Regions from separate parts of the Dietzia sp. 2505 genome, predicted to be linked through region 2. Evidence: riboswitches for the same ligand, from Rfam matches in the RefSeq annotation. Region 2 holds a riboswitch; the other holds the start of a gene.
The links. Region 2 has a riboswitch for cobalamin ahead of ABIE38_RS08385 (magnesium chelatase subunit D family protein). Riboswitches for the same ligand answer to the same signal wherever they lie in the genome.
Positions count from the first base shown of each region.

Region 1: linked by a shared signal. The riboswitch ahead of ABIE38_RS07230 (ABC transporter substrate-binding protein) and the one ahead of ABIE38_RS08385 (magnesium chelatase subunit D family protein) in region 2 are both predicted to bind cobalamin.

Region 1 is NZ_JBEPON010000003.1:79,707-83,104, forward strand. It holds gene ABIE38_RS07225 (FecCD family ABC transporter permease) at 1-323, opposite strand, end outside; gene ABIE38_RS07230 (ABC transporter substrate-binding protein) at 499-1,503, opposite strand; cobalamin riboswitch at 1,622-1,743, opposite strand; gene ABIE38_RS07235 (Lrp/AsnC family transcriptional regulator) at 1,816-2,097, opposite strand; gene ABIE38_RS07240 (SgcJ/EcaC family oxidoreductase) at 2,132-2,506, opposite strand; gene ABIE38_RS07245 (sugar porter family MFS transporter) at 2,684-3,398, shown strand, end outside.
Region 2 is NZ_JBEPON010000003.1:319,846-323,243, reverse strand. It holds gene ABIE38_RS08395 (cobalt-precorrin-4/precorrin-4 C(11)-methyltransferase) at 1-63, opposite strand, end outside; gene cbiE (precorrin-6y C5,15-methyltransferase (decarboxylating) subunit CbiE) at 60-1,292, opposite strand; cobalamin riboswitch at 1,381-1,567, shown strand; gene ABIE38_RS08385 (magnesium chelatase subunit D family protein) at 1,590-3,398, shown strand, end outside.

The DNA.
Region 1 (3,398 bases), 240 kb from region 2:
GTCAGGACCACGACGCCGAAGCCGGCCCCGGACGACACCCCCAGCAGGTACGGATCGGCCAGCGGGTTGCGCGTGACCGCCTGGGCGACGCCTCCCGCCACCGCGAGGGACGCGCCGACCGCCGCCGCCATCAGCGACCTCGGCAGCCGGGACTCGATCACGATCGCCTCGCGGGCCTCGGACCACCACGGGGTGAAGGAACCCGGGGCCACACGGTGGGCGACGATCGCCCAGACGTCGCCGAGTGGGATGGACACCGACCCCAGGGAGACCCCCACCGCCACGGACAGGGCGAGGAGGCCCAGTAGCGGAGCGAGGACCAACCCCAGCGGCCGCCTGTCGCGGCGCGGTTCCGTGGTGCGGGCCTGTGACGGGGGGCGGGGCTGCGACGGGGGGCGGGATGCTTCCGCGCGGCGGTTCGGAGCCGACGGGGGGTCCGGAACCGTTGCCCCCGTGCCACGTGCGCTGCGGCCCCCGTCGTGGACGACTGTCGCCACCTCAGCGCCCGAAGGCGTCGGGGTGGAGCTCGCGGGCGATGGTCTCCACCGACGTCGCCATCCGGGAGCTCTCGAAGAAGTCGGCGAGGGGGACCACCACGATGCGGTCGTCGCGGATCGCCGGCGTCGTGGACATGATGGGCTGGTTGCGCAGGTAGGCGATCTTGTCCTCGGCGCTGGTGGCGCCGTAGTCGAGCACCACGATCGCCTCCGGCCGGCGCTCGCCGAGGATCTCCCACGTGGTCTTGAGGTAGGGCCGGTCGCCCTCGATGAAGATGTTGTCGGCTCCCGCGTACTCACCGATCAGCTGGCCGATGCCGACGCCGCCGATCGTCATCGGCTCCGCCTCGCCGCTGTCGTAGAAGAACGTCGGGGTCCCCGAGATGCCGGCCTCGTCCAGGGTGGCGCGGACCGACTCGATCCGGTCGACGATGCCCTCGGTGAGCTCCTGCGCGCCCTCCTCCAGCCCGAGGACCCGACCCAGCTGGGAGAAGTCGGTCTCGAGCATGGAGACGTCCGGGAACCCGTCGCCGCAGTACTCGGAGAACAGGAAGGTGTCGATACCCGCCGCGTCGAGGGCGTCCCGGCTGCGGCCCTCCTTCTCGTCGAACGCGCTGCGCATGCCGGCCACCACCAGGTCCGGCTCCAGATCGATGATCTGCTCCCAACTGGGGTACTCCTCGGCGAGCCCGGGTATCCGCTCCATCTCCTCGGCCACCTCGGGCAGGACGTCCTCGCGGTTCCCGTACCCGCGGCCGACGATCCGGTCCCCCGCACCCATCTGGATGAGGGTCTCCGTGACGTGGGCGTTCATCGTGATGATCCGCTCGGGCGGGGCGTCGAACGTGGATTCACGCTCACAGTTGGTGATGGTCACCGGCTCGGCGAACACCGCCCCGGAGGCGGTGCCCTCCTGCGCCTCGCCGCGGGAGCAGCCCGCGAGGGTGACCCCCGTGACGAGCAGCGCGGCGAGCGTGATGGTGGACCTGGACTGGCGACGGAACATGATCAGACCTCGGATCGTGTCGTGTTGCCCACGAACACACGAGACCCGCAGGTGGGCAGCCGTCGACGCCGGCGGCCGACCGTGCAGGACTCCGGATCGCAGACCTCGGCGATGGACGGAAGTCGCGAACCTCCGGGCAGGTAATCGGGCTCGTCGTCACCGAGGTGACGACACACCGTTGCGGGTCAGCGCCGGATTCTCACCGGTCTTCCCCTGCGTATCCGGAGATCAGCAAGTCGTGATGTCAGTATGCACAGTCGTAGCGGGAATGGTGAGGGCACCTCCCGGCAACTGTGCGCACGGGGAGGGGGTCTACTCGTCGTACCCGAGGGAGAACGCCGCCTCGAGGTCGTGCTTGGACAACGCACGGAACGCGATGTGCGTCTCTGTGTCCACCACGCCCGGGACCTTGTTCAGGCGGTCGGAGACGATGTCGGCCACCTCCTCGTTGCGGCGGGCCCGCACGAGCACGATGAGGTCGATGGTGCCCGTCACCGAGTACACCTCGGAGACCCCGTCGATCTCGGCGATCGCCTCGGCGACCTCGGGGATGCGCGCCGTCTCGGCGTGGACGAAGACGATGGCGGTGATCATGGCCTGAAGGGTAGTCCAGTCGCGCGACCCCGGCTCAGCGCATGTTCTCCGGGGTCCAGTACGCGCGCATCGAACGGATCTTGCCCTGTTCGTCGTGGGTCATCAGGTCCCACACGTTGATGGTGGCCTTGGAGTCGGCGTCGAAGTGGGTGGTGATCTCGAAGTTGAACAGCAGGTCGTCGCCGCACACCCGCGCCTCGATCACCTCGCCGTCGATCTTCATGGCCACCACGGACGAGTAGAACTCCCGGATCGCCGCCTTGCCCTCGTGGACGGTGCCGCCCCCGACCGGGTCCTCGACCGTCGCGTTCTCGGCGTAGAGGTCCATCACGGCCTCGAGATCGCCGGCGACCAGCCCGGCGATGTAGGAGTCTGCGGTGGCACGGATCTGCTCGGGGGAGGCACTCACGACGGTGGCCCTTTCGGTATGACGGCGAGACACCTCGAGCCTAGAACGTGTTCTCGAATAGGGCGCTCGTACCTCGGAATCGAAAAGAAATATGTGACTTGCGCCACACCCGTAGTGGGCCTACGCTCCGTTCACCAGACATCAGGACGTCCATCCGGCCCGGGAACGGGGTACGCCATGTCCACACGGAACGTCTCGGCCAAGGGTTCGGACGAGGAGTCCTTCCACACCGGCCGGGTGGTGATCATCTCCCTGGTCGCCGCGCTCGGCGGCTTCCTCTTCGGCTTCGACACCGCCGTCATCAACGGCGCCGTGGACGCCGTCCAGGAGACCTTCGGGATGAACGCCGGCCTCACCGGGTTCGTCGTCTCCTCTGCCCTGCTCGGGTGCATCGCCGGCGCGTATCTCGCGGGCCGCCTCGCCGACCGCTGGGGGCGCACGCGCGTCATGGTCCTGGCCTCGGCGCTGTTCACCGTCAGCGCGATCGGATCCGGGCTCGCCTTCGGCCCCTGGGATCTCATCCTGTGGCGGGTGGTCGGTGGCCTGGGCGTCGGTGCGGCCTCCGTCATCGCGCCGGCGTACATCGCCGAGGTGGCCCCGCCCTCGATCCGCGGCCGCCTCGGGTCCCTCCAGCAGCTCGCGATCGTCTCCGGCATCTTCGTCGCCCTGCTCTCCGACGCCTGGCTGGCAGCCGTGGCCGGTGGCGCGATCGAGGAACTGTGGTTGGGGATCCAGGCCTGGCGCTGGATGTTCCTCACCGAGCTGGTCCCCGCCATCACCTACGGCGTGCTGGCGCTCATGATCCCCGAGTCGCCCCGCTACCTGCTGGCCAAGGGGCTGGTCGGCGAGGCGAGAGACGTCCTGCGCACCATCCAGTCCAGCGGCGTCGACA
Region 2 (3,398 bases):
GGCCGCGCGCAGCGTGAGCAGGTCGGCGGCGCCGGGTCCGGCCCCCACGAAGTGAACGGTCACGGCATCTCCTCGGTCGCTGACGAACGCGGCTTGACGGCGCACCACTGGACCACGGCCCGCGCCGGTGCCCAGCCGGTGAACGAGCCGATCGAGTCGGCGTGTTCCACGTGGAACCGTACGAGCTCGCCGCCGAACTCCGCGCGGGAATCGATCAGCACCCGCTCCGTCTCGATCGTCACCGCGTGCGCGACCAGCCTGCCGCCGGGACGCAGCGCCTCCCAGCACTGCCGCAGCAGCCCGGTCGCGGTGCCACCGCCGCCCACGAACACCGCGTCGGGGCGAGGGAGCCCCTCGAGGGCCTGCGGCGCGCGCCCATGAACAACCGCCAATGTCGGCACGCCCAACCGCGCGGCGTTCCGTTCCACCCGCGCCGCCCGCTCGGGATCGGCCTCTACAGACACAGTGCGGCACGACGGGTGCGCTCGCATCCACTCGATGCCCACCGATCCGGCGCCGGCGCCCACGTCCCACAACAGTCCTCCGGCCGACGGAGCGAGCCGCGAGAGGGCCGAGGCGCGCAGATCGCGGCGGGTGAGCTGGCCGTCGTTCTCGAAGGCGTCGTCGGGCAGACCCGGCGCCAGGCCGAGCGGGCGGGCGGAGGCGTCGGCCACGCACTCCACGGCCAGCACGTGCAGCTGGGGCGCCTCGCGTCCCGGGTCCCAGTCGCGCGCCACGCAACTCTGACGCGCCTCGTCCGGGCTGCCCAAGTCGGAGAGGACTGTCATCGTGCTCTCCCCGAAACCGGCACCAGCCAACACCCCCGCGACGCGAGACGGCGTGTGGCGATCCTCCGAGAGCACCAGCACCCGCCGCCCCGGCGCCACCTCGCGCACGAGGGTCCGGTGATCGCGCAGCACCGCCACCGACTCGGCGGGCCACCGCATCCGGGCGCGCGCCAGCGCAACCGACGACACCGCCGGCAGCACCTCCACCGACTTCGGGCCGAGCAGGTCGATCAACGTCGTGGCCACCCCGGCCACCAGCGGGTCGCCCGAGGCCAGGGCCACGATCGACCGGCCGTCGTAGCGCTCCAGCAGATCGGGCAGTCCCGAGCGCAGCGGCCGCGGCCATGCCACGCGCTCGCCCACCACCTCGCCCGGCATCATCGCCAGGTGCCGCTCCCCGCCCAGCAGGACGTCGGCGCCCAGGACGGCACGGCGACGGGACTCGTCGAGGCCGGCCCAACCGTCACCGCCGATGCCGACCACCACGACCACCCGTACGTTCATGACGCGGAACCCTACCGTCGAGCGCGGCCACCCGGCCCGACCGCCCGGAGCCCGAGGACGCTGGGTAGCCTCGGCCGGGAGAGACAACTACACCCCAACAGCACGAGGTGCCCCACGACCCGCCCCGGGCGGTGCGGAGGGGAGAATCAGGGAAGCCGGTGAGAATCCGGCACAGGGCCCGCTACGGTAACCCGGCCTCTCAGGCGATCGCGTCCAGCGCGAACGCCCGAGATGAGCCGGGAAGTCCGGAGACCGGCCTCGCGCTGACCAGTCTGGCAGACGAGAGCGGGAGCCCCCATGCCACTGCACTACCCCTTCAGCGCCGTCGTCGGTTCCGACGACATGGCGCTCGCCCTCCTACTGAACGCGGTCTCGCCGTCGGCCGGCGGCGTGTTGATCCGCGGCGAGAAGGGCACCGCCAAGTCCACGATGGTGCGCGCGCTGGCCGGGATCCTGCCGCAGATCGAGGTGGTGGCCGGTGACAGGTTCTCCAGCGCCCCGACCGACCGCGGCACCGAGACCCCCGACGGCCCGATCCCCCACGACGCGCCCACCGAGCACCGGCCGGTCCGTCTGGTGGAGCTGCCGATCGGTGCGACCGAGGACCGCATCGCCGGGTCGCTGCACCTGGAGAAGGCCCTGAGCGAGGGCGTCACCGCGTTCGAGCCCGGCCTGCTGGCCCGCGCGCACCGCGGACTGCTCTATGTGGACGAGGTCAACCTGCTCCACGACCACGTGGTGGACCAGCTCCTCGACGCCGCCGCCATGGGCCGGGTGACCGTCGAGCGGGACGGGGTGTCGGTGGAGCACGCCGCCCGCTTCGTCCTGATCGGCACCATGAACCCCGAGGAGGGCGAGCTTCGGCCCCAGCTGCTCGACCGCTTCGGCCTCACCGTCGAGGTGTCCGCACCGCGCGAGGCGGCGCTGCGGGCCGAGGTCATCCGCCGCCGGGTCGCCTTCGACTCCGACCCGGAGGGATTCTCCGCCACCTTCGCGGCGGACGAACTAACCCTGCGCGAGCGGATCGCCGCCGCCCGGGAGCGCGTGGGCGGCATCGAGCTCACCGACTGGGCGCTCACCACGATCGCGACCGTCTGCGCCGGATTCGACGTGGACGGTATGCGCGCCGACATCGTCACCGCGCGCACGGCCGCCGCCCACGCCGCCTGGGAGGGCCGGACCCGCATCACCCGCGCCGACATCCGCGTGGCCGCGCGCATGGCGCTCCCCCACCGCCGTCGCCGCGCACCGTTCGACGCCCCGGGGCTCGACGAGGACCTCCTCGACCGCCTCCTGGGGGACGACGACGAGCCCGATCCGCGAGACGACGGCCCGGACACGGACGGCCCGGGAGACGACACGAAGAACGACGACGACAACGCGGGCGACGCCACGACCGGTCAGCAGGATCCTGGGGCGAGCGCATCAGCCGAGGACACCGGCCACGCCGGACACGCGGAGTCGGATGCGGGCGACACCGAAGGCACCGAGTCGGGTGCGGCTGAGGACGGGCCGACGTCGGAGTCGAACGGCGGCGCCGACTCCGAGACCGACGCTGATGCTGACGCCAGCGACGAGACCGGTGCCCCGCAGCAGGGGGATCGCGACGCCGGTGAGAACGGCCGACCGGGCGCCGCGGCGGCCGAGCCGGGGACGGTCACGGCGGCCTCGGACCCGTATCGCACGCGGCTGCTGACCGTCGCTGGCACGGGCCACGGCGTCTCCGGCCGCCGGTCCCGCGCGATCACCTCCACCGGCCGGCGCACGGGCTCGGCCGGGTTCACCGGCTCCGACGTGCACCTGCCCGCCACCATCCGCGCCGCCGCGTCCCATCAGGCGGCGCGGGGCCGCGAGTCGGGAGCCGATGGCGGGCGACTGCTCCTGTCCGCCCGCGACCTGCGCTCGGCGGTCCGCGAGGGGCGGGAGGCCAACCTGGTGCTGTTCTGTGTGGACGCCTCCGGATCGATGGCCGCGCGCACCCGCATGGAGCAGGTCAAGACCGCCATTCTCTCCCTGCTCCTCGACGCCTATCGGCGACGCGACAAGGTGGGGCTGGTGACCTTCCGCGGGTCCGGCGCGCAGGTCGCGCTGCCGCCCACCTCCTCG